3 regions of the Geobacillus sp. YHL genome follow, and region 1 is predicted to be linked to each of the others. Evidence: predicted binding sites of a transcription regulator. Region 1 holds the regulator's gene; each other region holds the start of a gene.

Region 1 (9,964 bases):
GCCTGTCAAAATCGCAATGTCTTCGAGCATCGCTTTGCGGCGATCGCCGAAACCAGGCGCTTTGACAGCAACCGCATTGAACGTGCCGCGCAGTTTGTTGACAACAAGCGTCGCCAATGCTTCGCCTTCAACATCTTCCGCAATGATCAGGAGCGGACGGCCTTGTTGGACGACTTGTTCTAAGACCGGCAACAGTTCTTGAATGCTCGATACTTTTTTGTCCGTGATGAGGATGTACGGATTTTCAAGGACAGCTTCCATTTTTTCCGTATCCGTAATCATGTACGGTGAAACGTAACCGCGGTCGAATTGCATCCCTTCGACAACGTCGAGTTCCGTCGTGAAGCCTTTCGACTCTTCAAGCGTGATAACGCCATCATTGCCAACGCGTTCCATCGCTTCAGCGATCAATTGGCCGACTTCTTCGTCAGCAGCCGAGATCGCAGCAACTTGGGCGATCGACTCTTTTCCTTTAATCGGTTTGGAGATGGCTTTCAATTCTTCAACCGCAACAGCAACCGCTTTTTCGATACCGCGACGGATGCCCATCGGGTTGGCACCAGCTGCTACGTTTTTCAAGCCTTCGCGGATCATCGCTTGAGCCAATACCGTAGCGGTTGTTGTACCGTCCCCAGCGATGTCGTTCGTTTTGCTGGCGACTTCAGCGACCAATTTCGCGCCCATGTTTTCAAACGGATCTTCGAGCTCGATTTCTTTCGCGATCGTTACCCCGTCATTCGTGATGAGCGGCGAACCGAATTTTTTCTCCAATACGACGTTGCGGCCTTTCGGACCTAATGTGACTTTCACTGCGTCTGCAAGTTTGTCCACCCCGCGCAACATCGCACGGCGCGCTTCTTCGCTGAACTTGATTTGTTTTGCCATACCCCGTTACCTCCTTATGAAATTGTTGGACTGCGTGCCACAAGTTAAGTATCCGATTAAGTACCCAGTATGTTTTCGGAATGTTTATGTGATGAACGCATATATTAGCGGATGACAGCCAAAATATCGCTTTCGCGCAAAATTAAGTATTCTTTGCCGTCGTATTTCACTTCTGTGCCCGCATATTTCGAGAAGATAATGCGGTCGCCAACTTCGACTTCCGGCGCGATGCGTTGGCCGTTATCGAGCACGCGGCCTGCACCGACAGCGACAACGCGGCCTTCTTGCGGTTTTTCTTTCGCCGTATCCGGCAGCACAATGCCGCTAGCCGTTTTTTCTTCTGTTTCCACGACTTCAATGACAATGCGATCGCCTAATGGCTTCAACACGGGAAACGACCTCCTTAACGATAGTTTTCGCCGTTCTTATTAGCACTCATCACTATCGAGTGCTAACACACTTATAATATTAATGAACTTCTTTCCGTTTTGCAAGTAGGAAATGCAAAAAAATAACGGTTTTTCTCTCCTAAAGAAGAAAGAGCAAAAGGAGCCGGTTGTTTTGCCTCTACTCCCCATCCGCGCGGAGCTCATTTTCATTATTTCACATTCCTCGGACTGATAAACGGCTCCGGTTAATTTTTTTACGGCGGTGAGGTGGGATGCGAGGATGCAGTTTTCTTACTATTTTCGCCATACATGTGCTACAATACGGATATAATTTGAAATAAAAGGGGTAGAGGGTTTGAAACGCAACCACTGGTACGTCATCATCACGTATATCGTCATGCAGCTGTCCGCCTTTGTCGGCGTGCCGCTTCTTCGCGCCCTCGGCGTCGGCCAAGGAACGGAAAGCCGCCTCGAAGCCGCCAAACTGGCTTCCGGGTATTGGGCGATCATTAGTTTCCTGCTCGCTTTTGTTATGATCCTATGGCTGCTCCGCGGTGACCGCAACGAACGAATGATGCGGCGGCTGCCGCTTGGTTCCTCGTGGATGTGGGCGGTCTTGGGCGTCTTTTTGGCGCTCACGGCGCAAAGCATCGCCGCCAACATCGAATGGCGGTTGCTCGGCATCAAACCAGGGTCGGAAAATACAAGGCAAATCATCGATATCATCCGCCTGACGCCGCTGTTGGTCGTCGTCACCTCCGTCATCGGCCCGATTTTGGAAGAGATCATCTTCCGCAAAATCATTTTCGGCTCGCTTTATGAAAAATACAACTTTTGGCTTGCTGCGCTTGTCAGTTCGCTCTTGTTTGCCCTTGTCCATATGGAGCCGGAACATTTGCTTCTGTACACATCCATGGGGATGGTATTCGCGTTTTTATACGCGAAAACCGGACGCATTTTCGTGCCGATTTTCGCCCATGTCGCCATGAATACGTTCGTCGTCGCCATGCAGACGCTGTTGGCCGACGAGATTGAGAAAATGATGCGCCAGTCCGAGCTGCCGCTCGCCGTTTGGAGGGTTTGGCTATGATGCGAAACCCTCGGCTGTTTTCGCTTCTGTATTTCGTCTTAGGCTCAATGTTTACGTATTTGGCCATCGAAAGTGCTCATGAAACGGTTTGGAACGTCTCCACCATCGCTTTAGCGGCGCTCGCTGCCTTTGATTTCGGCACCGCCCTTCGCCTTCTTTTCGCCTCAAAACGCTGACCCCCTTCCCGTGATTCGCACGGGAAGGGACCAGAACATCAATCTCATGACGGCGATCATATTGTGAAAATGGAAACAAAAAAACAAGAGGCCGGCCTCAAAACCCTGTTTTGCGGCTTTTGAGACAGCCCCTTCGTTTGGCCCGGCCTTGCTCGCTTTCCTCTCAATGTTTTTCGTCCCGCCTCACTCATTGCCTTCCTCCTCGGCTGCTCGCTGCGCTTTCCGATAGCCGATGCGCGCCACCCAAATGCTTCCTTCATACAAAATGGTGAGCGGAATCATGACGATCACTTGCGACAGCACATCCGGCGGCGTAATGACCGCCGCTAAAATAAGCAGCGCCAAATACGCATACTTGCGGATGCGAACAAGAAGCTGCGGCGTAATAAGCCCTAAGCGGGTGAAAAACAACACGACGATCGGCAGCTGAAACACGATGCCAAACGGCAGCACGAGCTGAAGCAAAAACTGAAAATATTCATTAATGCCGATCATTTGTTGAACCCCTAGTTGGTCAGCCAGCTGGCTCATAAATCGAACGACAAACGGAAACAAGACGAAATAAGCGAAGCTGACGCCTGCTAAAAAAAGAACGATCGACGCCGGGATATAGCTTAACGTCACTTTCCGCTCTTTTTCATACAGACCGGGGCTTACAAACGCCCAAATTTGATACAACAGCACCGGAGCCGACAGCACAGCTGCGATGACAAAGGCAAACTGAAAATACACTTTAATCGGATCGGTGAGGCGGAAGGCGTTCATGGTCAAATGCTTCGCCTCGGCCGTTCGCTGCAAATACAAAATGACATCATCGACAAAAAAGAAACTAACGACAAGCGCCGCAGCAAAAAAGATGAGCACGATGATGAGCCGTTTTCGCAGTTCACCCAGATGCTCATACACCGACATTTCTTTGTCATTCATTGTTTCTCCATCCTGCCTTGTCATCGGTCGGTTTTCGTTTCTTCGTCATCAGCGAGCCCTTTTGTGGCGTCTTTAAACTCGCGAAGCGACTGGCCGAACGACCGCCCTAATTCCGGCAGCTTTTTCGTGCCAAACAGCAACAAAATCACAGCAACGAGCAACAAATATTTCATGTGTTGTTCTCTCCTTTTTACGATGGCGATGGATAGTTTTTCAAAAAATAGACGAGCGACTGCAGCTCAATGGCTAAATCGATATGATGGACGCGAATATGGTTCGGCACGTTCAACCGCGCCGGAGTAAAGTTTAAAATGCCTTTAATTCCTTGCGCGACAAGGCGGTCGGTCAGCGCTTGAGCCGCGGCGGCCGGCACGGTTAAAATGGCGACCGGGATGTTTTCGTGAAGCCGCTCCTCCAACTCATCGAGATGATAGACCGGCACCCCGCCGACTGTCGTTCCTACTTTCCGCTCATCGACATCAAACGCCATCACGATTTTCGTATTGTTGTTTTTCGAAAAATTATAGTTTAAAAAGGCGGTGCCTAAATTGCCGACGCCAAACAAGGCGACTTCGGTCACCTCATCCTCTTCAAGCGTCCGGCGGAAAAACGACAACAAATAATTGACATTATACCCGTATCCCTTTTTACCAAGCGCGCCAAAATAGGAGAAATCACGGCGGATCGTCGCCGGATCGACTTTCACCGCCTCGCTCAACTCGGCAGAGGAGACGCGTTGCTTGCCGGAAGCGTGCAAGTTTTTCAAAAACCGATAGTAAAGCGGCAGCCGTTTGGCGGTTGCCTGCGGAATTTTCGGTTGTTCGTTGCTCATGATCTCATCCCCTAGCTAATCGGTTTTCCGTCGGTAATGGCCAGACTTCCCGCCCGTTTTTTCGACCAAATACGTCGGACCGATGACCATTCCTTTATCAAGCGCCTTGCACATATCGTACACTGTCAACGCACAGACCGAAGCGGCCGTCAGCGCTTCCATTTCCACTCCTGTGCTCCCTTTCGTTTTCACCGTTGCCGTGATGACGAGCTTATGCGCTTCTCCATCGTTTTCCCAAGCAAAAGCAATGTCCACACCCTTTAACATAAGCGGGTGACACATTGGAATAAGGTCAGCTGTCTTCTTCGCCGCCATCACCCCCGCCACTTGAGCGACGGCGAGCACATCCCCTTTCTCGATCGCATTGCTCGTCATTTTTTCGTAAATTTCCCGGCTGACAGTCACGCTCGTTTGCGCCACAGCCACTCGCACAGTATCTTCTTTGTGCGTAATATCAACCATTTTCGCGCGCCCTTGTTCATTGAAATGAGTGAACGATGACAATACAATCTCCTCCATTTATACACTATACACGATTTTTCATCATTCGTCTTTGACCGTTTTCGCGACTTGCGTTAAACTATTCGCGAGGTGACGGACATGATCATTTTGCAAGTGCACGGGCTCACGAAATATTTCGGTGCTGACCTTATTTTATCGAATATAAAACTAGAAATACAGTCCCGCGACCGAATCGCCCTTGTCGGCCGCAACGGAGCGGGAAAATCGACATTGTTGAAAATCATCGCCGGTGAACTCTCTTTCGACAGCGGCAAAATCATCAAACCAAACCATATCAAAATCGGCTATTTGGCGCAAAACAGCGGGCTCGACTCGCCGCGTTCCATTTGGGACGAAATGCTCGAGGTATTCACCCCGCTTCTAGGACTCGAAAAACAGCTTGCCGAACTCAGCATGCAACTCGGCGACCCGGACGTACTCGCCGATCCCGCTCGCTATGAAAAAACGCTGAAAATGTATGACGAGCTGCAAGAACAATACAAAGAACAAGGCGGCTACCAATACGAAGCCGACATCCGCTCCGTTTTGTACGGGCTGCAGTTTTCCTCATATGATTATAAAACTACGCCGGTCTCGTCGTTAAGCGGCGGACAGCGGACGCGGCTTGCCCTTGGGAAATTGCTGTTGTCCAAGCCGGATTTATTGATTTTGGACGAGCCGACGAACCATTTGGATCTTGAGACGCTTGCCTGGCTGGAGCAGTACTTGCAAGCCTATCCCGGTGCCGTCCTGGTTGTTTCCCACGACCGCTACTTTTTAGACAAAATCGTCACCGACGTATACGAACTGTCGAATGCCACGCTCAAACACTATGCCGGCAACTACAGCCGCTATTTGGAGTTGCGGGCCGAGCAATACGAACAAGAGTTAAGACGGTACGAGAAACAGCAAGAAGAAATCGCCCGACTCCAAGACTTCATCCAGCGCAACATCGCACGTGCCTCGACGGCCAAACGGGCGCAAAGCCGGCGAAAGCAACTGGAAAAAATAGAACGGCTCGAACGGCCTGTCGGCGATGAAAAATCAGCCTCCTTTTCGTTCTCGATCGATCGACCGAGCGGCTATGAAGTGCTCACCGCTGAAGACATAGCCGTTGGCTATGACGACGGTGCACCCATCATCCGCCAAATCAGCTTCCGCATCACGCGCGGCGAAAGCGTCGCCCTAGTCGGGCCGAACGGCATCGGCAAGTCGACATTGCTGAAGGCGATCGCCCGAAAACTCCCTATCCAAACAGGAGAGCTCCGCTACGGCGCAAACGTCCAAATCGGCTATTACGATCAAGACCAAGCTGATTTGTCATCGAACAAACGGGTGCTTGACGAGCTGTGGGACGCCTACCCCGAAAAGACAGAAAAAGAAATTCGCACCGTGCTCGGCAACTTCCTGTTTTCCGGCGATGACGTTTTAAAACCGGTCTCCGCTTTAAGCGGCGGGGAGAAAGCACGCCTGGCGCTCGCCAAGTTGATGTTGCAAAAAGCAAATGTCCTTCTTTTGGACGAACCGACAAACCATCTAGACCTCGACAGCAAAGAAGTGCTCGAGCAAGCGCTCATCGACTACCCGGGAACGATTTTGTTCGTTTCCCACGACCGCTATTTCATCAACCGAATCGCAACAAAGGTGTTTGAACTTTCCAGCGGAGGCCTAACGGAATACTTAGGCGACTATGATTACTACATCGCCAAAAAAGAAGAAATGCGCGAACTGGCACTCCTGAACGTCCGCCCGACAGAAACGGCAAGTGATTCTGCCAAAACGACATACGAGCAAGAAAAAGAGGAAAAAAAACGACGGCGCCAGCGCCAACGCCGCTTGGATGAAATCGAAGCCGAGATTGCAACGCTTGAAGCACAAATCGCTGAGATCGAGCAGCAACTTTGTGATCCATCCGTTTACGGCGACTATGAGACGATGCAACGATTGACGCAAGAAAACGACGAGCGGAAGCAGCGAGTCGAAATGTTATTGGCCGAATGGGAACAGCTTTATACTTCACTATAACCGACAACCCGCCTCTAGTTTCGGCGGGTTGTTCTTTAGTTAGTCACATTATCCACAAAAGAATCCACAATTTCCACCATGGAATATAAGTTATTCACCAACTTTTCCACACTATCCACAAAAAACATCTTCCTTGTTACACAAAAATCGCTGTGTATTGTCTTTCTTATGTTGATCATGTTTTACCGCTTTTTCCACATTGTCCACAGATTTGTGGATAAAAATATACACAAACTTTTTTCACATGAAAATAAAAAGGACGATCCGTTTGCCTGCCGCAAACGGATCGCCCTTCGGTGTCTTTCGCGTTTCAGCCAACTGCCTAGACAAGCGGCAAGCTTGGATTGGCGTTGAGCGCCAAATCAGCCCGCTTTCCTTGTTGATATAACACTGTTCCCGCAACGGCAATCATCGCAGCATTATCGGTGCATAGCGATAACGGCGGGATGACAAGCTCCACGTCGGGAAGCTCTTTCATTTTCTCCTGCAGTGCAGCCCGCAGCCCGCGGTTGGCCGCCACCCCCCCGGCGAGCAGCACTTGCCGTACGCGGTATTCTTTGGCGGCCTGCACCGTTTTCGTCACCAGCACATCGACGACGCTGGCCTGAAAGCTCGCGGCCATCTGTCTCGGATCGATCTCCTCACCGCGCTGCTTCGCATTGTGGAGCGCATTGAGAACCGCCGATTTTAAGCCGCTGAAGCTGAAATCATACGAACCTTCCTCAAGCCACGCTCGCGGCAAATCAATCACTGGCTCTCCCTCATGAGCCAGCCGGTCGATGTGCGGTCCTCCTGGGTACGGAAGGCCTAAAGCCCGCGCCACCTTGTCATACGCCTCACCGGCAGCGTCATCGCGCGTTTCACCGATCACCACAAAATTCCCGTGCTCCTTCATGAACACGAGTTCCGTATGACCACCGGAAACGACGAGCGCCAACAGCGGGAACTTCATTTCGGTCACTAATTGATTGGCGTAAATATGACCGGCGATATGATGCACCCCAATAAGCGGCAATCCATGGGCAAACGCTAACGCTTTCGCCGCGTTGACCCCGACAAGAAGCGCTCCGACAAGCCCCGGTCCGGCCGTCACCGCCACCGCATCAAGGTCCGCAAACGATACGCCGGCCTGCTGCATCGCTTCCTCAATAACGAGCGTAATTTGCTCCACATGATGGCGGGAAGCAATTTCCGGCACGACGCCGCCAAACCGCCGATGGCTTTCCATTTGCGACGCCACTACATTCGATAAAACCTCTCTTCCGTTTTTCACGACTGCTGCCGCCGTTTCATCGCAGCTCGTTTCAATGCCTAATACATACACGTCCTCATTCATCTCAGCTTCACCCACATGACTAACGCGTCTTCAAAGTTATCCGGATAATACCGTTTGCGAATGCCTCCGTTGCGAAACCCAAGCTTTCGGTACAGCGACTGGGCAACATGATTGGACACGCGCACCTCAAGCGTCATCATCGCCGCCCCGTGCTGCCTGGCCATGTCCATCAAGCGTCGCATGAGCGCTTCACCAAGCTTTTGCCCACGAAACTGCGGCAACACGGCTACATTCGTCACATGCGCCTCATCGATGACAAGCCACATCCCACCATACCCGATGATCCGCCCGTTGTACACCATGACGATATATTTGGCGTAGCGGTTGTACATGAGCTCGTTGTAAAACGATTCACGGCTCCAAGGCGAAGTAAACGATGCCCGCTCGACTTGCACGACTTCATCAATGTCATGAATGGTCATTGGCCGAAATTGAACATTGATCCCCATCGTTCTGTTCCCCTTTTTGTTTCGCGAGCCATTTCGCCTCCGCCTCGGCAAGGCGGAGGTAATTCGGCACAAACACATGGGCGTTCTCGCGCTCTTTTTGTTTGCCTAGCATTACCAACTCGCTCGGACGCGGCAACGCCAAAGACGGCGGGGCCACGTGAACCCGTTCGCCTAAATGACTTCGAAACAAATCACGATATAGCGGTGCATCCGCACCAATGAACAATACATCCTCTTCCTGCTTGCTCAACCAACGCGCCCACTCATCCGCCGCCACAATCCTGTCCTCCTCAAGACAGCGGAGCGCACCGCCTTCGTAGCGATAAAGCCCGGTGTAAATTTGTCCGCGCCGTGCGTCAAACAGCGGAACGATCACCCCAGGAAAATAACGGCCATTGGCGGCGAGCACCTCAAGGCTCGACACTCCGGCGATCGGAATACCGAGCGACCAGGCAAGCGTTTTCGCAATCGTCACGCCGATCCGCACCCCGGTATACGACCCCGGCCCTTTCGCTACAACGATTAAATCGAGATCTTTTGGAGCAACGTCACATCGTCGAAGCAACAACTCAATGGCTGGCATCGCCCGGGATGAATGGTCTTTTTTCACATTAGTGATGAATTCCCCTTTCACGACATCACCATCTACCAACGCAATGCCAAGCGGCATATTCGATGTATCAATTCCCAATACTTTCATGACGGAAAAATCTCCTTGCACAACTGTTCATAACGCTCCCCCGACGGCTCAAAGCGAAGCAACCGCTCATCGCCGCCACGATGAAACAAGAAAACGGTCAGCCGTTCCTCAGGCAACTGGCCGGCGATCAAATGCGCCCATTCAACAACCGTAACACCATCGCCAGCAAAATATTCGTCAAATCCAAGATCTTCCCATTCATCTTCAAGTCGGTATACATCCATATGATAAAGCGGAAGCCGACCATCATATTGCTTAATAATCGTAAACGTTGGGCTATTGACCGTTTGCGTAATGCCCAGCCCTTCAGCAAGACCTTTCGTAAACGTCGTCTTTCCCGCCCCGAGATCACCTTCTAATGCGATGACCATTCCCGGCTCAAGATGTTCCGCCAGCCGGCGGGCCACCGACTTCGTTTCTTCCGGAGAATGCACCAAAATTTCAATTTTTTTCATTTTGTTCTACCTTATCCCCTTTTATCATCTTCACTCTTGCTTTTGAAATTGTATCATATCCGAACATCTTGCCGCCACTTCCAAAACGAAAAATAGGCATAGGAGAAAAGGAAAAACAAAAAGGACGATCCCGCGCAGCCTTTTGGCTCGCTGACAGATCGCCCTGTTGCGCAATCGCCCCTAAAAAGAAAAAGGGAAT
Region 2 (9,964 bases), on a different contig from region 1:
TGCGGCCCCCTTGCCATTCTCGCAAAGTTTGCTGCTTATTTGGCCGCAGGCGACCGCGCTCATTGCCGCCACCCTCATCTGCTTTGCGATCGCGTATTGGTTGTTTATGAGGCAGGAGATACGGGCGAGCGGGTGAGAAAACAAGTTGTTTGCCGCAGACGGGGCGGAAGAGATGTGTGCGCCCAACAGCGTTTCTTATCGTTCGTATGTGAAAAACGTTCTGCCAAATCGTGTCCGTTCCTTTTGGGGACGGGCTTTTTCTTTTTTTGGATGTGACAAAACCGTGACAACGCTTGTGGCAAAATGGTGACAACAGGCAAGAATGTGATCAACCTCACAAATCCGTTTCCTTCTCCTGCGTATGATGGAAGTACAAACAACGTCACAAATTTTGAAAGTTTGGGAGGGGCTTTTCATGAATAAACAAAAGGCGCTGCTGCCGATTACGACGTTCGCCATGATGTTTTCATTCGCTGTGTGGGCCGTGTTTTCGCCGCTTGCGAGTACGTTTCAACAAATGTACGGGCTGACATCGACGCAAAAAAGCATTTTGGTCGCCATTCCCGTTTTGCTCGGTTCGGTGATGCGGTTGCCGCTTGGCATTTGGACGGACCGGATCGGCGGGCGCAGGCTGTTTTCGCTGCTGCTCTTGTTTCTTGTCATTCCGCTTGTTGGCGCAGGGTTTGCAGATTCGTATGCGATGCTTCTGTTTTGGGCGTTTTTCATCGGCATGGCCGGAACGTCGTTCGCCATTTCGGTGACGTTCGTTTCCCGCTTGACTCCGCCGGAAAAGCAAGGGACGGCGCTTGGGATTAACGCGATGGGCAACTTCGGCACGGCGGTTGCTGCGTTTTCCGTTCCATCGATTGCCGCAGCGTTTGGTGTGCCTTGGGCTTTTTGGGGGATGATCATTCCGGTTGTCGTCATGCTCGTTCTCGTTTGGTTTTTCACACCGGATATGCCGAAACCGAAACAACAAAAAACGGTGCGTGAATCGCTGTCGGTATTGAAATATAAACATACGTGGACGTTGTCGCTCTTTTACTTCGTTACGTTCGGGGCGTTTGTCGCTTTCGGCATTTACTTGCCGTCGCTGCTCGTTGACTTGTATGGGTTGACGCCGGTGGATGCTGGGATGCGCGCGGCTGGGTTTACTGTACTCGCTACGCTTGCGCGGCCAGTCGGCGGCTATCTTGGCGATAAAATCGGCGCTGAACGGGTGTTGACGTTCGTCTACGCTGGAATGACAATCGGCGCGTTGGTGATCGCGTTTGGAATGGAAAATATTTGGGTGATGACAGCGGCTTGTTTGTTTGTGGCCGTGATGTCTGGGCTGGGCAACGGTGCGGTGTTCAAACTCGTGCCGCAGCTGTTCCCAGCCGAAACGGGCGCCGTCACCGGCCTTGTCGGGGCCTGGGGCGGACTTGGCGGCTTTTTTCCGCCGATTGTCATGGGGATCATTAAAGATGCAACAGGTTCGTACGTGCTCGGTTTTCTGCTCCTTAGCTTGTTTACCCTTATTTGCTTCTTGCTGAACCGGCTCGTATTTGGCAAAAAAGCCGGCGAACCGGCGAAGCGGTTCGCTTCTTGAATGGAATACCGTATAGAGAGGCTGAAAGCTTGTTCGCTTTTAGCCTCTTTTTTTATTTGGGCGTGTTTTTCTGTTATTCAATGTGAGTATGCGTTTCACTATTGTTACATGATTAAAATATATTGCTCATTATTTCACAAATCATTCAAACATGGCTGTCTGTTGGTGATACAAATCACCAGGGAAGAAGTGAAAATGCCGTACGTTAAAGGTGTAAATCAAATCATCTAAGGGGGGAGAACGATGAAACAAAGGATGTCTTCGTTATTGTCCGTCGCGTTAGCCGCTTCGCTTCTGGCCGCATGCAGCAACGGGGGAGGAGGAGAGGCAAAGGCGGAAAATAAAAACGGAACAGCGGCAACTACGCAACAGTCTGCTGCGAACATGTTAGCGGCGCACAAAGGGGTGAATCAAGCACCGGTGCCGTTAAAAATGGAGCGGGTCGGCCCTCATGATGTCCACATCGAAATGACAGCGCAAATCACCGACATTGAAATTGACAAAGGGAAAATTTACAAAGCATGGACATTTAACGGTCAAGCTCCCGGACCGCTCGTCGTTGTCAATGAAGGGGATACGATCCATTTTACGTTGAAAAATATGGACCCGGTCGTCCCGCACAGCATGGATTTTCACGCCGTTCACGCTTCACCGTCAAAAGATTTTATTGATGTGATGCCGAACAAATCGGGAACGTTCACCTATCCGGCAAATAAACCAGGTGTGTTTATGTACCATTGCGGTACGAAGCCAGTCTTGCAGCATATCGCCAACGGCATGCACGGCGTGATCATTGTCAAGCCAAAAAACGGTTATCCGACCGACAAGGAAGTAGATCGTGAATATGTGCTCATCCAAAATGAATGGTATAAATACAACGATATGAACGATTTCCAAAACGGTGTGCCAAGCTATGTCGTCTTCTCGTCCAAAGCGCTCAAACCTGGTGATCCAAATACGAACGGGGACACATTTACCCTTAAAGAAAAGCCATTATTGGCGAAAGTCGGCGAGAAAATCCGCTTGTATATCAACAATGTCGGTCCGAACGAAGTAAGCTCATTCCATGTTGTTGGTACAGTATTCGATGATGTGTACCTTGATGGCAACCCGAACAACCATTTGCAAGGGATGCAGACGGTGATGCTTCCGGCGAGCGGCGGTGCCGTTGTCGAATTTACTGTCACTCGACCGGGAACGTATCCGATCGTTACTCATCAGTTTAATCATGCACAAAAAGGAGCCGTCGCCATGCTGAAAGTGACCGAAACGGGCGAAGACGACGGCTCAGAAACAAGCGGACATTAATGTTTCCCCATTTCCCTAAACGGGAGATAGCCGCCTAAAGCCCTATAGCTCTTATTATACGGCGGTGAAAAGAAAAAGAAGTGATTCGCATCACAATCGAAAAAAAGAGAGCGTCCGGCAGGCCGCGAACAACGGTCGGTCGGGCGTTCTTCTAATCAGCGCGCCAAAATGGCTTGGTCGTTGCTGTGTATCGAAGGGGAACGATCAGACAGACCCCTAACTACGGTGCACCGCTCACTCAATGCAACAAATATCCGGCGGACAGTCTTCGCATTGAATTTCCGTTTTCAAATAGTTTAAATCATGAACCGTAATTTTCCCCCGCTTCATCGAGATAATCCCTTCCTGTTTTAACGCATTGAGCATCCGGTTGACGCTTTCGCGCGTCGTGCCGCAAAAGTTGGCCAAGTCTTGGTTTTTTAACGTTACGTCAATGAAGATGCTTCCATCTTCAAGCGGGACGCCATAACTGTTGCAAAGGCGAATGAGCGTCGAGTAAAGCGCTCCTTTTTTGCCGTTCATGATCAAATCGCGAAACTTTGTCTGTGTCCGCCGGGCATGCTTGCTGATCCAGCGCATATATTCAAGGGTAAGGGGCGGATTGATCAGCAGCTGCTGTTCCAGTTCCTCTTTGTTTATGACTGCCGCTTCGCCTGGCTCTATTACCTTGGCCGTCAACAAGTAGCGTGCATCGTTCGTAAACAGCGTCAATTCACCAACGATTTCCCCGCTTCCGCAAATGCGGAAGCACATTTCTTTTCCGTCCGGGCAAATTTTGCTTACTTGCACTTTGCCAGAGAGGATCAAATACAATTCATTGGCTGGCATCCCTTCTTGGAACAAAAAGGAGTGCTTGCGAAGTGGAATCACTTTTTTCGACGATTGCAACAAAGAACGTAAATGGGGAAAATATCCATTCACTGCAGCTTCCATCGATAGCACCTCCATTCATTCAGCTATTTCTATTGTAAAAATCATCACAGCGGGAGAGAGTGAAAAAAATCACCGGTTACTGTTTTTTTGTGCGAGGCGTCACAATTTTTTCTAAATTGGTTTTTCCTTTTTCTATGTTACAATGTGAGTAGCATCACAGCATTCTACTGTTTGTTTTCGTATGGTAAAAGGGAGACGGAACAGAGAGAGGTTCGTCGATGGCAGAGTTTTGGTCACCGGTTTGGTTATCGATAAACGTATCGCTTCTCGCCGGCCTAATCGTCGCAATCCTTGGAACAGCGGCAGCAAGGTGGATGGCGCGCCGCCGGTTTCGCGGGAAGACGGCGATGGAGACGGTGTTTATGCTGCCGCTTGTATTGCCGCCGTCGGTCGTCGGGTTTTTGCTTGTTGTCTTGTTTGGGCGTCATAGCCCGATCGGACAGTTGATGGAAACGTGGTTTCACACTACTGTGCTGTTTACGCCCGGAGCGGCGGTGATGGCGGCGGTTGTTGTGTCGTTTCCGCTCATGTATCAGGCGGCCAAAGCGGGGCTGGAGGCCGTCGACCCCGCCATTGAAGGAGCGGCGCGCATCGACGGGGCGAACGAGCGCCAAGTGTTTTGGCATATTTCGCTGCCGCTGGCTAGAAACGCTTTGTTGTCCGGAGCGGTGCTGTCGTTTGCCCGCAGCCTCGGGGAGTTCGGTGCAACGCTCATGTTTGCCGGCAACATCCCAGGCAAAACGCAAACGATCCCGACCGCCGTCTACATGGCCATGGAATCGGGGCGGATGGGGTTAGCGTGGGCATGGGTGGCGGTCACGATTGGATTGTCATTTAGTTTATTGTCCTGTGCGGCGAAACTAGGCCGTTGGCAGCGATAAGGAGCAGGCCGTTGGAACATCACGCGGCCCATGAAAGGGAAAGGAGGGAGCGACATGGAAGAGCGCGACCGGGTGAAGATCACCGACCGCCTCGCCCGCCCGTTGCGCGATTTGCGGCTGTCGGTCATCGACCAATGCAATTTTCGCTGCGTCTACTGCATGCCTGCGGAAGTGTTCGGGCCGAATTTTCGCTTTTTGGCGGAAGACCAGCTGTTGACGGTTGAGGAAATGGCGCTTTTAGCGGAATGTTTCGTCGAGCTTGGCGTTGAAAAAATCCGCCTGACTGGCGGCGAGCCGCTGCTTCGGCGCGACCTCGATGCGCTCATTGAGCGGTTGTCCATGATTCCCGGCTTGCGAGACGTTGCCCTTACGACAAACGGCATCCATTTGGTGAAATGGGCGAAACGGCTGAAAGCGGCTGGGTTGCAGCGCGTCAACGTCAGTTTGGATGCGTTGGACGATGACATTTTCCGCAACATGAACGGCATCGGCGTCGGCACCGCTCCGGTGTTGAAAGGCATTGAAGCGGCGCGCGAGGCGGGGCTTGGCGTCAAAGTGAACATGGTCGTCAAAAAAGGATGGAACGACTCGCAAATCGTGCCGATGGCGGCTTACTTTAAAGACTTGGGCATTCCGCTCCGCTTTATTGAATTTATGGATGTCGGCACGACGAACGGCTGGGATTACTCCCATGTCGTGACGAAAAAAGAGATGTATGAGCAAATCAACGCCATGTACCCGCTTGAACCGGTTGAAAAAGCGTACTTCGGCGAAGTGGCAAGCCGCTACCGCTACGTCGGCACGGACGTGGAAGTTGGTTTCATCGCCTCAGTGACGGAAACGTTTTGCCAAAGCTGCACGAGGGCACGCGTTTCCGCCGATGGCAAGCTGTATACGTGTTTGTTTGCTTCTGAGGGCGTGTCGTTGAAAGACAAACTGCGCGCCGGGGCAGGGAAAGAGGAGCTGAAGGCGCTCATTACGGCCGTCTGGAACCAACGGACAGACCGCTATTCGGAAGAACGGACGGAAGAAACGGCGAAACAACGGATGAAAATTGAAATGTCGTATATTGGAGGATAACAAAGAAACGGGGCCGCTCTTTCCGTCGAAGAAGCAGCCCCGCTTTTTATCGCTCGTTGCGCCTGCCTTTGCCTTAGAAATGGGGGAATGGTTTTGCTTGGTTATGCCTTCACCGCCGCCAACACGCGCGGGAAGAGGATGTTGTTTTCCAAATGGATGTGGGTAAACAAATCGTCTTCAAGCGCGGCCAGCCGGCTGTAGACGAGGCGATACGTGCCGCATGCGTCTTCCGGCGGGGTGAAGTCGTTTGTGATTTCACGAATTTCTTTCATCAAATCGCCGGCTGCGTCATGTTCATTGACCAGTTCGCGAACGGCCCGCTCGACCGCCTCCCGGTTTTCCGGCGACGGGTTGTCGGCAAATTGCAAAATGAGCGGGAACGCTCCCGTTTCCTCTTTAATGAGATGCTGCTCGAGTTCTGTTTTTAACTCATGAAACAGTTTATGCACGTGGGAAAGATGCGGATGGTGCATGCCGTGCACGCGCAATACTTTCGTGACATACGGGCTGAGCTGCGGCAGTTCCTCGTTCAAATAGCGGTGGTGCGTGTTGATGATATGATCGACCAAGTCGGCTAGCGGCGCTTCGCCCCAGTTTCCGGCCGGTTTGTTTTGCGCCTCCGCATAAAGGGTGTTCAGCTCGCGAAGAAGCGCTTCGCCATCAAGTCCGAGCTCTTCGATGGCTTCTTTGAGCGGACGCTGCCCGCCGCAGCAAAAATCAATGCGATGTGCTTTCAACAAATCCGCTGCCTTCGGAATTTCGGCAACAATATCGCCAATCAGCGATTGCTCAGTAAACCGCTGTTCCATTTTGGATCCCTCCATCGTCAAATCGTTGCAGCTTCAGTATACCTTGTTTTCCATGTCAACGTTGTGATGCATCTCACACAAGCAAAAAAAGCGGACAACAAGGGAATGTGATCAACATCACAACGTTGTCTCTCTTCTTTCCTGTACAATAAAACAGACGAAATCAGCTGATCGATCGAGTCGAAAATCGGGCTCAAGACGTGCTAAACTATATTCAAGAACAATGCCGCTATGCGGATGAAGTGATGCAAGAGCTCGAACAGTCCGCCGCTTTGTTTGGCGAAACGCGGGAGATGATTTTGCGGCATATTGCCGATGCGAGCGTCGTTGATGAAAAGTTGGCAGAAGGCATAAAACAGCTGCAACAATGGCAACAACGTTGAAAGAACGATATGGTTGCCGCCAGCCGTATGATCGAAAGGAGAGAGAGAGATGGTCGAAAGACGAACCCCGATTCCTGTAGCGGAAGCGATCGATCGGGTGATGCGTTATGCCGGAGTGGGAGAAGAGGAAACGGTGCCGCTTCGCCAGTCGTATGGCCGCTATTTGGCCGAAGATTTGCGTGCTGACCATGACGTGCCGCCGTTTGACCGCTCGCCGTATGACGGATTTGCCATTCGCGCCGCCGACTCGGAAGGAGCGGGACTTGACCATCCGGTCGAGTTTGAAGTCATTGAAACGATCGGCGCCGGGCAAGTGGCGAAGCAGCCCGTCGGCCCGTTTCAAGCGGTGCGCTTGATGACCGGGGCGCAAATTCCCCAAGGATGCGATGCGGTCGTCATGTTGGAGCTCGCCAAACAGTACGAGCGGGATGGAAAAACGTATATGGCCATTAAACGCCCGTTCCGCCCTGGCGACAATATTTCGTTTCAAGGGGAAGATGCGAAAAAAGGGCAGCCGCTTGTCGAAAAAGGAACGCGCATCAATCCCGGGGTGGCGGCGCTCTTGGCGACGTTCGGCTACGCCGAAGTGAAGGTGGCGAAAAAGCCGCGGATTGGCATTTTTGCGACCGGAAGCGAACTGCTTGACGTCTCTGAACCGCTTGTGCCGGGAAAAATCCGCAACAGCAACGCCTACATGATTGAAGCACAGGCGCTAAAAAGCGGCGCTGAGCCGATCTATTTCGGCCAGTTGGCCGACGACCTTGACGCGTGCTTTCACGCCGTGCGCGAGGCGCTCGACCAAGTGGACATGCTCATTACAACGGGCGGGGTCTCGGTCGGCGATTTCGATTATTTGCCCGCCATCTACGAGCGGCTCGGAGCGAACGTGTTGTTTAACAAAATCGCCATGCGCCCGGGGAGCGTGACGACCGTCGCGGAACGGGACGGCAAGCTGCTGTTCGGTCTATCCGGAAACCCGTCGGCGTGCTACGTCGGGTATGAGCTGTTCGTCCGCCCGGTCGTGCGCACGCGGTTGTTTTCCACAAAGCCGTATTTGAAAAAAGCGAAAGCCACCCTTGGCGCCGATTTTCCGAAGCCGAACCCGTTCACCCGCTTCGTGCGCAGCCGGGTCGAGGCGGTTGACGGTCGGCTTGTCGTGAAGCCGGTCGGCATGGACAAGTCGAACATCGTCACCTCGCTTGCCTTTGCGAACGCCTTGATGGTGCTGCCGGGCGGAACGAGAGGGTTTGCGGTTGGCGATGAGGTGGAAGTGTGGCTTTTGGATGACGATGAGGGGTCAAGCGAATGAACGTCTGGCAAGTCGTCGGCTATAAACATAGCGGCAAAACGACGCTGATGGAAAAATGGGTGGCGGCCGCGGTCCGGGAAGGATGGCGCGTCGGAACGGTGAAGCATCACGGCCATGGCGGCGAGCCCGCGCGGCCCGAAGGCGTCGATTCCGTCCGCCACGAGCGGGCTGGGGCGGCGGCGACGGCGGTCGAAGGGGCCGGGCTGTTGCAGCTTCATCTTCGCCGCCCGTTATGGCGGTTGGATGATGTGTTGGCGCTTTATGCGCCGCTTCAGCTTGATCTTGTGTTGGTGGAGGGCTACAAACAAGAACGGCACCCGAAAGTCGTGCTCGTCCGCACTTGGGAAGATTGGGCGTCGCTTCAGCACCTCGCCGACATTCGCGCCGTCATCGCCTGGGTGCCGCTTTCCCGGCCGTTGCCGTACCCCGTGTTTTTGCTGGCTGATGAGGCCGAATATATCCCATGGCTCATGAATGAGGTGAGAAGGCGGACATGACCGAACCGTTGTTTGTCATTACCGATAGGCCGATTTCGGTCGAGGATGTGATGAAAAAAGTGATGCGCCCGGAAGCGGGGGCGGTTGCTGTCTTTGCCGGGACGGTGCGCGAATGGACGAACGGCAAGCGGACGCTCTTTTTGCAATATGAGGCGTACGTGTCGATGGCGGAGAAAATGCTCGCGCAAATCGGGGCGGAAATCGCCGAAAAATGGCCGGGGGCGAAAACGGCGATCACCCACCGGATCGGGCGGCTTGAGATCGGCGACATCGCCGTCGTCATCGCCGTTTCTTCGCCGCACCGCGCCGAAGCGTATGAGGCGAACCGCTACGCCATTGAGCGGATCAAACAAATCGTGCCGATTTGGAAAAAAGAGCAATGGGAGGACGGAAGCGCCTGGGTGGGCGACCAGTTGGAAACGACGGCGTATCCGTCCGGAAAGCCGGAGGTGAATGAATGATGATCCGTCTGTTGTTTTTCGCCCATTTGGGCGAGCAAATCGGCGAGCGGGAAGTGATGTGGCCGCACATTCCGGAAACGGTGAAACAACTGAAAGACGAAGTGGAAGAGCGCTACGGCGTCTCGCTCGGGCGCGTCATGACCGCGGTCAATGAGGAGTACGCCCGCGACGACGCGCCGCTTCAGCCGGGCGATACAGTCGCCTTTATTCCGCCAGTGAGCGGAGGATGAGACCAATGGAGAACAAAAGCAAATGGGTGATGCCAAAACAGCACGGCGCCTGGGCGATGCTCATCATCCCGTTTTGGCTCGGGGCGTACGCCGGTGGGCTTTCGTGGATTCACGCGCCGCTCTTTGTCGCCTGGCTTGCGCTCTATTTGGCGACGTATCCGCTCTTGATGGCGGTGAAAACGAAGCGGAACGACCCGTACGTGCCCGCCGCCGCCCGCTATGGCGCCATCGCCGTCGTGGGGCTTGTCGTCTCCCTTTGGCAGCAGCCGGCGCTTTTCTACTTCGGGCTCGCCATGACGCCGTTTTTCCTCGTCAACACCTACTACAGCAAGAAAAAGAACGAACGCGCCTTTTGGAACGACGCGGCGGCCATCGCGGCGTTTTGCGTCGGCGGCCTTGCCGCCTTTTACGCCGGACGCGGGGAGTTGACGCTTGAAGCGTTTGAACTCGCCTTGTTTTCCTTCCTCTTTTTCATCGGCAGC
Region 3 (9,964 bases), on a different contig from region 1:
AGCATTATGAACATCAATACGGAAAATTGGAAGTGGAAAAATTTTTGGATGCCGTCTTGGCCATTCAGGAGCATATCGATCCCTCGCTCCTGCGGCCAAAGCTGTCATGGACGTGGGAAGATACGGAAGTGTACGAAGAGGAGGAGCCTCCGAAAACATCGACGCCGTACGACGATTTATGGTCGCTTGACGAGCGAGACAAACTGAAAACGCCGCCGCGAAAAAAACGGCGCAAGTTTCCGCCGCAACCGGAAAAAGATGTGCTATTGTTCATTGAAGAATACAGCCGCGAACTGGAGGATTGGCAACGCGACATTTTAACGATGATGCGCGAGGAAATGCTTTATTTTTGGCCGCAGCTGGAGACGAAAATCATGAACGAAGGATGGGCGACGTATTGGCATCAGCGCATTTTGCGCGAGATGGATTTGACGAGCGATGAGGCGATTGAATTTGCGAAACTGAACGCCAACGTCGTGCAACCGTCGCGCACTGGCATCAATCCGTATTATTTAGGACTGAAAATTTTTGAAGACATTGAAGAGCGGTGGAACAACCCGACTGAGGAGATGAAAAAATACGGCGTCAAGCCGGGGTCGGGGAGGGCGAAAATTTTTGAAGTGCGCGAACTCGAATCCGACATTTCGTTTTTGCGCAACTATTTAACGAAAGAGCTCGTTATGCGCGAAGATATGTATTTGTTCCAAAAACAGGGGAAAGAATATAAAATCGTCGACAAAAACTGGGAGCATATCCGCGACCAACTCGTCAGCATGCGGGTAAACGGCGGATTCCCGTATATCACGGTCAATGACGGCGATTATATGCGCAACGGAGAGTTGTATTTGAAGCATTGGTATGAAGGAATCGAACTCGATCTGAAGTATTTAGAAAAAGTGCTCCCATACATTTATCAGTTGTGGGGCCGTCCGGTCCATATGGAGACGGTCGTCGAGGAAAAGCCGATGTTGTTTACGTATGACGGGAAAACGGTGCATCGGAAATATTTATAACATGAGGGCAGGGATCTCCTGCTTTTTTTGTTTGTCACGATGAATATGTGAAAAATGACACAAATTATTCGAAATCATGCCGGATAGCGTCCCCGATTTTATGAAATAATATGAAGTGGATAATTTGTGATGGTTGTCACAAATTCTTCACCACTGTTTGTTCGCCCGGGGGGATGGATATGTGGAAGCGGCATGAAAAAACGCTTGTGTTCGTTAGCTTTGCTGTTGCGGCTGTTGTCTTGCTTTCCTTGATTGGCCGCTTGTTTTCATAAGGGGGGATGAATCGTGAACGGTTACGATCCGGTGCTGCTTAGCCGTATTTTGACGGGATTGACGCTGACGGTCCACATCATTTATGCCACGATCGGCGTCGGGATTCCACTGATGATCGCCATTGCCCAGTGGGTTGGGATTCGCAAAAATGATATGCATTACATCTTACTCGCTCGCCGCTGGACGCGCGGTTTTGTCATCACCGTAGCGGTCGGCGTGGTGACAGGAACAGCGATCGGCTTGCAGCTGTCGCTTTTATGGCCGAACTTTATGCAGCTGGCTGGCCAAGTGATCAGCTTGCCGCTGTTCATGGAGACGTTCGCCTTCTTTTTTGAAGCCATTTTCCTCGGCATTTATTTGTATACATGGGATCGGTTCGAAAATCAGAAAAAACATTTGCTTTTGCTTATCCCGGTGGCAATTGGGTCTTCAGCATCAGCCATGTTTATTACGATGGTGAACGCGTTTATGAATACGCCGCAAGGGTTTGAATTTAAAAACGGCGAGCTTGTCAACATCGATCCAATCGCGGCTATGTTCAACCCAGCGATGCCGACGAAAGTCGCCCATGTGCTGGCGACTTCGTATATGACGTCAGCATTCGTGCTTGCTTCGATCGCCGCTTGGCATTTATGGAAAGGCAATCGTCACATTTATCATCGCAAGGCACTTCATTTAATGATGAAAACAGCTTTTATTTTTTCGGTAGCCAGTGCATTGATTGGCGACTTATCGGGCAAATTTTTAGCCGAATACCAGCCAGAAAAGCTGGCGGCCGCTGAATGGCATTTTGAAACGAGCTCCCATGCACCGTTGATCCTGTTCGGCGCGCTCCAAGAAGACGGGGAAGTGAAATATGCCTTGGAAATTCCATATGCCCTTAGCATTTTGGCCCATAACCATCCCGCTGCGGTTGTGACCGGACTGAACGAAGTTCCGGAAGATGAACGCCCACCACTGTACATTCATTACTTATTCGATGTGATGGTCACGATCGGGGTGTTTTTAATGGTTGTCGCAGCCGCGTATTGGCTCGGATCGATTTTCCGCTGGAAGTGGACGGCGAAAAAGTGGTTTTTTGGACTGCTGGTGGCGGGAGGGCCGCTGGCGATGGCTGCGATTGAGGCGGGATGGTACTTAGCGGAAGTCGGGCGGCAGCCGTGGATTTTGCGCGGCTATATGAAAACGGCGGAAGGAGCGACATCGTCGGCGCATGTGGATACGATGCTTGTGTTGTTTTGCCTTTTGTATATGGTGTTAGTAATTGCGAGCGCAACAGTGCTCATCCGTATGTTCCGCCGCAACCCGGTTGAACGGGAGCTGGCAGAGCGGGCCAATAACGGGGAGGTGGCGCCATGACGCTCGAAGTCATTGGCATTTCGGTGTTATGGCTGTTTTTGTTCGGGTACATTATCGTTGCCTCGATTGATTTCGGGGCTGGGTTTTTCAGCGCCTATAGCCATTGGGCAAACAAACAGCATATTTTGCACCGCATCATTCAGCGCTATCTTTCCCCTGTATGGGAAGTGACGAACGTCTTTCTTGTCTTTTTCTTTGTCGGCATTGTCGGCTTTTTTCCGAAAACGGCGTATTATTACGGTTCTATTTTGCTTGTCCCGGCGAGCATCTCCATCATTTTGTTAGCTATTCGCGGCTCGTACTATGCGTTTCATACGTATGGGGGGACGGAACGGAACTGGTATTTAATCGCTTATGGATTGACGGGGTTGTTTATTCCGGCCTCCCTGTCCATCGTGTTGACGATTTCCGAAGGCGGGTTTGTGGAGGCAGGCACCTCAGGCGTTGCGCTGGATTATGGGAAGCTGTTTGCAAGCCCGTTGTCATGGAGCATTGTGCTGCTCAGTGTGACGAGCGTTCTTTACATTTCTGCCGTTTTCTTAACGTACTATGCGGACGAGGCCAAGGATGAACGGGCGCGGGCGCTGTTGCGCCGCTACGCTCTTCTTTGGAGCGGGCCGACGATGTTGTCAGCGCTGCTCATTATTTACCAGCTCCGCTACCATAATCCCGAGCATTACGCCAACCTATGGAATGTGGCGTGGATGCTGGTCATTTCCTTTTTGTTTTTTGTCATTACCGTTTGGCTGCTTTGGCGGCAGCGGCGGTTCGGCTGGGCGTTTATTGCGCTGTTGTTTCAATATGCGTTCGCCTTTTACGCCTATGGCATTTCACATTATCCGTATTTGTTATACCCGTATTTGACGATTTATGACGGGTTTACGAATGAGACGATGGCTATGGCGTTGATCGTCGCGTTTATTGCCGGCCTCCTGTTATTAATTCCGTCACTTTATTTGCTTATGCGCCTCTTTTTGTTTAACAAGGCGTACGTTAAAGGAAAATGGGAAGGGGGAAAAGGATAATGCAAACATTTTTGATCATGTATGCGCCGATGATCATCGTCGCCCTGTCGATCATCGCCGCGTTTTGGGCTGGTTTGAAAGATGTGCACGTAAATGAGTAAACACAATTTCAGCGTCTTGGTAATGCATAGTTTGCCGCCAATCGCTTACACTAGCGGATGACAACGAATCAAGGAAGGGTGGGCGATCATGAAAGAAGTGCTGCAACGTGTAAAAGAACAATTGGAGCAGGCATTTGAAGAGCCGCGTTCGACGAGCCTTGACGGGGCGCTCCATGAGCTTGAACAATTGAAGGCGAGCGCTGGGGAGAAGAAACAAATGATTGAAGACGTCATTCGCGCCGTCGCCCATGCGCGCAATGCACGAATGGAGCTGGCCGAGGCTGGAGATGAATCGGCGACGAACGCCTTCGCTGAGGCGTATCGGGCGCTGGATCAAGCGATTGAATCGTACAGCGATGTTGATAACGATCCGGTATAAAGCAGATGGGAATGTCCCATCTGCTTTCTTGCTATGCCAGCGGCACGATGGTTAAATCAGTAGCCGATTGGCCACAAACATGGTACAATAACAGCGGAAAAAAAGAAGAAAAAGGTTTTCTAGGGTTCCGCGGCTGCTTTGCGGCCGGCCTGCGACCGAGAGAAAACGCGCGGCATCGCCGCGTGCACGGAGGGACAAAAGCCCGGGAGGAGCATCGTTTCGATCGTTCTCGCGGCTTTTTTATTTTCGCTAAAAAGGGAGGACGGGGCATGGCGTGGGTTTATTTAATAGTTGCTGGTTTGTTCGAAGTTGTATGGGCGATCGCGCTGAAATATACGAACGGGTTTGCCCGCTTTTGGCCTTCTGTTGTGACGATTGCGGGGATGGCGGCGAGCTTTTACTTTTTATCACTGGCGATAAAAACGTTGCCGATCGGCACCGCCTATGCGGTGTGGACGGGAATCGGAGCGCTCGGCGCGGCCTTGGTCGGCATGTTGTTTTTAAACGAGCCAGTCAACGCGCCGCGTGTGGCGTTTTTGCTTTGCATTCTTGTCGGAGTCATTGGTTTGAAGTTTACGGCGGGGCAATAAATTGGATTCATTTCTTGTCAAGAAAAAGAGTTGACAACAGGTATAAATATTGAATATCATGAAAATATAAAAACGAATATAGTTTCTTTTGTTAAAGGGGAGTAGCTTTAACAGCAAAGTCGTCAGTTCAGGGCGCATGCCCTCGGCTTTGTTGGCAACGGCGACGTTGTTAGCGAGACCTTTACCGATGTTGGTAAAGGTCTATTTTATTTATGGAGGCCTTTACCAAAGATGGTAAGGGCCTTCTTTCATTTCATGAAACAAAAGGGGGGAAGATAATCGTAAAGGAAGATAGGTTCGGTTTCAAAAGAACAAAAAGTGGAGGGGATGGCATGCGTAAATGGTGGAAACGGCTTCGCTTCATCGTCCATGTCCGGCGTTTTCTACCGTTTTTGTTTGAATTTTTCGTTTCTCATGAAGTGCCAATGCGAAAAAAATTGTTTTCCGTCGGTTTGCTGCTTTTGTATATAGCGCTGCCGCTTGACCTCATTCCGGATTGGCTTGCGTTGTTTGGTTTGATCGATGATTTGGCCGTCTTCCTATTTATTTTGCAACAAGTCATTAAGATGGCCCCGGTTTCATTAAAAGAAAAATATAACTTGTAAAGGGGGATTCTTCCATGGATCTGTTGTCAGTAGAGTTTTGGACGGCGTTGCTGTCGATCGTCATTATTGATCTTTTGCTGGCAGGGGATAACGCCATTGTGATTGGATTGGCGGCCCGCAACTTGCCCAAATACCAGCAAAAAAAGGCCGTTGTCTGGGGGACGGTAGGCGCTGTCGTCATCCGGGCGTTGGCGACGATCTTCGTCGTCTGGCTGCTGAAAATCCCAGGGCTTTTGCTTGTCGGCGGCGTGCTGCTTGTCTGGATCGCCTATAAGCTGCTTGTTGAGGGGAAGGGCCACGACGATGTTGAAGCCGGGGGAAATTTATGGGAGGCGATTCGCACGATCATTATTGCCGATGCGTTGATGGGGCTTGACAACGTATTGGCGGTCGCCGGCGCCGCGCACGGAAACTTTCTCCTCGTCGTTCTTGGGTTGCTCATTTCCGTTCCGATCATGGTGTGGGGCAGCACGCTTATTTTAAAATGGATCGAGCGCTTCCCAATCATTATTACGATCGGCGCCGGTGTCCTCGCCTGGACGGCGGCGAAAATGATCGTCGATGAGCCGTTTTTAAAGGCGTATTTTGCCAATCCTGCCGTGAAGTATGGATTTGAGTTGCTTGTTGTTGCCGCTGTCATTGTGGCGGGAACGATGAAAAAACGAAAAAGCGCCAAAGAGCCGCAACCGAAAGCCGCCAATGAATAATTGGCGGCTTTTGTGGCTGGGCAATCACCAAGCGGATGGCTATTTCCATTTCAGCAGCAGAAATTGCAGCAGCCATCCAATGGAGAGCCCGGGGATGACAGATAAGATCGGCAGCCAAATCGGTCCAAAAAACACGCCGCCGATCGTCACGTGCGACGAGTACATCAAGCCGACCGTCACAAAGTAGGCGGAGACGACAAACGGCAAAAACGAGTACGGCGTTTGCCCGCCGCCAGCGTCTTTAAACGCATCCCACATGGCAAAAAAGTATAAACATGGATAAAACATCAGCCATCCGATATCGACAATGCGGGCGGCCTCATCCGTACGTCCCAAAAAGCTGAGGCGGATGGCTTCATTGAAATGGGATTGGGTGTTAATCACAAATTCCAACGCAATAAACAAAATTCCTTTTATATACTTTTTGTTCAACAGTTGCCCGAATCCAGGCAAAGCAATGCTCCATAACAATGCTTCGATCGCTTTCACCTTCTCGAACCCTTTACTGAGATAATATTAGTTGATCGTTGCTTTGTCCGTTGCACCGTCAGATGGAGCTGGAGACAATCGATGGGTGCTTCATGGTCAGTTGCTGGTTAAGCCGATGGGTGCAATTACATTTTTTGCGCCAAAGACTTGTTTTATACTTTTTTGCAATAGGAATGCAGGAAAACTTTCCTATAGAACCAAACGATATGTTAGCTGAAGATAAAAAAATACTTTAAATTTTTCAGAATAATGAATATAATAGTTACGTAAAGGATTTTGACAAATAAATAAAGGGGGAAGCCGTGTGAAGGGGCTAAAATCGATTTTGTTATGGGGCCTGATTTCCGTCCTTGGGGCCGCAGCGTTTGCCATTTTGGCTTTAAGCCGCGGCGAATCGGTCAACGCCATGTGGCTTATCGTCGCCGCCGTCTGCACGTATGCGGTCGCTTATCGGTTTTACAGCCGGTTTATCGCCCGCAAAGTGTTTGGTCTTGATGATAACCGGAAAACGCCAGCGGAAGTGTTCAATGACGGGAAGGACTATGTTCCGACGAACAAATGGGTGCTATTTGGCCATCACTTTGCCGCTATTGCGGGTGCGGGACCGCTTGTCGGACCGATTTTGGCCGCGCAGATGGGCTATCTGCCTGGGACGCTTTGGATTGTGATCGGCGTTGTGCTCGGCGGAGCGGTGCAAGACTTTGTCATTTTGTTCGCTTCGATGCGCCGCAACGGGAAGTCGCTCGGCGAAATGATTAAGGAAGAAATGGGTCCGGTGACGGGCTTGATCGCAGCGCTTGGCATTTTGGGCATTATGATTATTTTATTGGCCGTATTGGCGCTCGTTGTCGTGAAAGCGCTTGTCGGAAGCCCGTGGGGGATGTTTACGATCGCCGCGACGATTCCGATTGCGATTTTGATGGGCATTTACATGCGCTTCATCCGTCCAGGGCGCGTTGCTGAAGCGTCGCTTGGGGGATTTGTGCTGTTGATTTTGTCGATCGTGGTCGGGCAATATGTCGCGGAGCACCCGACGCTCTCGGCGATGTTTACGCTAAAAGGGGAAACGATCGCCATCTTAATGATCATTTATGGCTTTGTCGCTTCGGCGTTGCCGGTATGGCTGTTGTTGGCGCCGCGCGACTATTTGAGCACGTTCTTGAAAATCGGCACGATTGTCGGATTGGCGCTCGGCATTTTCGTCGTCATGCCGGACTTGCAAATGCCGGCAGTGACGAAATTTATCGATGGCACCGGGCCGGTGTTTGCAGGCAACTTGTTCCCGTTCTTGTTCATTACGATCGCTTGCGGCGCGGTGTCTGGATTCCACGCGCTCGTTTCATCCGGCACAACGCCGAAGATGATTGAGCTTGAAAGCCATGCGCGGCCGATCGGCTACGGTGCGATGCTGATGGAGTCGTTCGTCGCTGTCATGGCGATGGTGGCGGCTTGCGTCTTGACGCCAGGGGCGTATTTTGCCATCAACAGCCCGGCTGCTGTCATCGGAACCGATGTGGCGCAGGCGGCAAAAGTGGTATCGTCATGGGGCTTCACCGTCACGCCGGATATGCTTGCGCAGTTGGCGAAAGACGTCGGCGAACAAACGGTGTTGTCACGCACGGGCGGGGCGCCGACGTTGGCGATCGGGATGGCGCACATTTTATCGAGCGTCATCGGCGGCAAGGCGCTTATGGCGTTCTGGTATCACTTTGCCATCCTGTTTGAAGCGCTGTTCATCTTGACGACGATTGACGCCGGCACGCGCGTCGGCCGTTTCATGATCCAAGACATTATGGGCACGTTTTACAAACCGCTCGGCAAAACGGATTCGCTTGCCTCGAACTTGATCGCTACGACCCTTTGCGTACTGGCGTGGGGTTACTTCCTGTACCAAGGCGTCGTCGACCCGCTCGGCGGCATCAACACGCTATGGCCGCTGTTTGGCATCGCCAATCAAATGTTGGCTGGCATCGCCTTGTTGTTTGCGACGACGGTTCTATTTAAAATGGGCAAAAAGGCATATGTTTGGGTCACGCTCGTGCCGACAACATGGCTTTTGGTCGTCACGCTGACAGCCGGGTATCAAAAACTGTTCCACGAAAATGTCAAAATTGGTTTCTTGTCGCATGCGAAAATGTTCCAAGACAGCTTGAGCCAAGGCAAAATTTTGGCGCCGGCAACGAATGAGGCGCAAATGCGGCAAATTATTATGAACGATTACATTGATGCGACATTGTGCGCGATTTTCATGCTCGTTGTGATCGCGATGCTGATCTCGGCGTTGAACATTTGGATCAAAGTATTGCAAAACAAACATGTGCCGCTCAAGGAAGCGCCGTACGTGCCGCGCGATGGAGAAGGAGCGAAGCACTATGCCTAAATGGCTGCAAAACGTTTTGGCTTATCGCCGGCAGTTTCTTGACTTGCTTGTCGGCGTGCCGAGTTATGAAAAATATGTTGAGCATATGAAAACCCATCACCCTGGCGAGCCGATTAAGTCGCGGAAAGAGTTTTTCTGCGAGGCGCAAGAGGCGCGCTACAATGCCAAAGGCGGCAAAGTGTCGCGTTGCTGCTAGCGGACGAGAAGGAAGGAGGGGCGCGTTCCCTTCTTCCTTTTTTCTTCTTGTTTATCATCGTGGAGAAACATGTTCGATTGGCGGCATGGCTTTTGTGAAAGACGTTGGAAGCGTAGGATCAACCCTCAAGTAGAGAAAGGAGCTGTACATACGATGCGCATTCTGTTTGTCGGAGCGGGAGCGGTCGGCGGGTATTTCGGCGGCCGTCTTCTTGAAAAAGGGGTGGACGTAACGTTTCTTGTCCGCGAGCGCAGAAAACAGGAACTGGAGAAATACGGGCTTGTCATCCACAGCATCCATGGCGATGCGGTATTGGCGCCGAGATTGCTTGTTGCCGGTGAATCGGCCGAGCCATTTGATCTTGCCGTGTTCTCAAACAAAGCGTACCATTTAGACGGCGCCATCGCCGACGCGAAACCGTATGTTGGAGAGGCGACGATGATTTTGCCGTTGTTAAATGGCATGGCCCATATGGAGGCGTTATGGAAGGCGTTCGGCCGCGAGAATGTCTTAGGCGGGCTTTGCTTTATCGAAACGACGTTAAACGAGAGAGGGGAGATCATCCAAACGAGCCCGGCGCATGAGATGCGTTTCGGCGAATGGCCCGCAGGACGGACTGAACGGGTGAAGGCGCTCGAATCGCTGTTTGCCGGCGCCAATGCCCGTTTTCGCCTAAGCGAACAAATTGCGGCTGATATGTGGAACAAATATTTGTTTATCGCGACGATGTCGGGCGTGACGACGCTGTTCCGCGCCCCGATCGGGCCGATTCGCTCCGGCGAGTACGGGAGCGTCATCATCGACCGGCTGTTTCGCGAAATCAAAACGATCATCCAAGCGCATGGGG

The links. The regulator Rex, encoded in region 1, represses fermentation and respiration genes when NADH is low (regulators of the CRP and FNR family bind a similar motif). The targets are predictions, from matches to a motif close to TTGTGAAATATTTCACAA.
Region 2: a site for Rex is predicted at 6,664-6,681, ahead of ric (iron-sulfur cluster repair di-iron protein). Genes of this name have one in related genera too.
Region 3: a site for Rex is predicted at 1,059-1,076, ahead of JCR24_RS04550 (cytochrome ubiquinol oxidase subunit I). Genes of this name have one in related genera too.

What each region holds. Positions count from the first base shown of each region.
Region 1 is NZ_JAEIGB010000032.1:343-10,306, reverse strand. Features, by position in the region: gene groL (chaperonin GroEL) at 1-885, opposite strand, end outside; gene groES (co-chaperone GroES) at 990-1,274, opposite strand; gene JCR24_RS16715 (CPBP family intramembrane glutamic endopeptidase) at 1,630-2,364, shown strand; gene JCR24_RS16710 (YdiK family protein) at 2,361-2,540, shown strand; gene tatC (twin-arginine translocase subunit TatC) at 2,724-3,467, opposite strand; gene tatA (twin-arginine translocase TatA/TatE family subunit) at 3,488-3,640, opposite strand; gene JCR24_RS16695 (redox-sensing transcriptional repressor Rex) at 3,658-4,299, opposite strand; gene moaC (cyclic pyranopterin monophosphate synthase MoaC) at 4,315-4,803, opposite strand; gene JCR24_RS16685 (ABC-F family ATP-binding cassette domain-containing protein) at 4,900-6,825, shown strand; gene tsaD (tRNA (adenosine(37)-N6)-threonylcarbamoyltransferase complex transferase subunit TsaD) at 7,148-8,161, opposite strand; gene rimI (ribosomal protein S18-alanine N-acetyltransferase) at 8,158-8,610, opposite strand; gene tsaB (tRNA (adenosine(37)-N6)-threonylcarbamoyltransferase complex dimerization subunit type 1 TsaB) at 8,570-9,310, opposite strand; gene tsaE (tRNA (adenosine(37)-N6)-threonylcarbamoyltransferase complex ATPase subunit type 1 TsaE) at 9,307-9,765, opposite strand.
Region 2 is NZ_JAEIGB010000003.1:195,024-204,987, forward strand. Features, by position in the region: gene JCR24_RS05375 (ABC transporter permease) at 1-136, shown strand, start outside; gene JCR24_RS05380 (MFS transporter) at 416-1,591, shown strand; gene JCR24_RS05385 (multicopper oxidase domain-containing protein) at 1,835-2,899, shown strand; gene JCR24_RS05390 (Crp/Fnr family transcriptional regulator) at 3,134-3,832, opposite strand; gene modB (molybdate ABC transporter permease subunit) at 4,051-4,713, shown strand; gene moaA (GTP 3',8-cyclase MoaA) at 4,768-5,793, shown strand; gene ric (iron-sulfur cluster repair di-iron protein) at 5,895-6,602, opposite strand; gene JCR24_RS05410 (hypothetical protein) at 6,803-6,985, shown strand; gene JCR24_RS05415 (molybdopterin molybdotransferase MoeA) at 7,035-8,294, shown strand; gene mobB (molybdopterin-guanine dinucleotide biosynthesis protein B) at 8,291-8,791, shown strand; gene JCR24_RS05425 (molybdenum cofactor biosynthesis protein MoaE) at 8,788-9,252, shown strand; gene moaD (molybdopterin converting factor subunit 1) at 9,252-9,482, shown strand; gene JCR24_RS05435 (YwiC-like family protein) at 9,488-9,964, shown strand, end outside.
Region 3 is NZ_JAEIGB010000003.1:28,993-38,956, forward strand. Features, by position in the region: gene JCR24_RS04545 (SpoVR family protein) at 1-1,013, shown strand, start outside; gene JCR24_RS04550 (cytochrome ubiquinol oxidase subunit I) at 1,299-2,645, shown strand; gene JCR24_RS04555 (cytochrome d ubiquinol oxidase subunit II) at 2,642-3,670, shown strand; gene cydS (cytochrome bd oxidase small subunit CydS family protein) at 3,670-3,771, shown strand; gene JCR24_RS04560 (hypothetical protein) at 3,860-4,150, shown strand; guanidine-I (ykkC/yxkD leader) riboswitch at 4,259-4,361, shown strand; gene JCR24_RS04565 (DMT family transporter) at 4,420-4,740, shown strand; gene JCR24_RS04570 (YkvA family protein) at 5,073-5,345, shown strand; gene JCR24_RS04575 (TerC family protein) at 5,360-6,052, shown strand; gene JCR24_RS04580 (hypothetical protein) at 6,092-6,541, opposite strand; gene JCR24_RS04585 (carbon starvation CstA family protein) at 6,846-8,921, shown strand; gene JCR24_RS04590 (YbdD/YjiX family protein) at 8,914-9,117, shown strand; gene JCR24_RS04595 (ketopantoate reductase family protein) at 9,271-9,964, shown strand, end outside.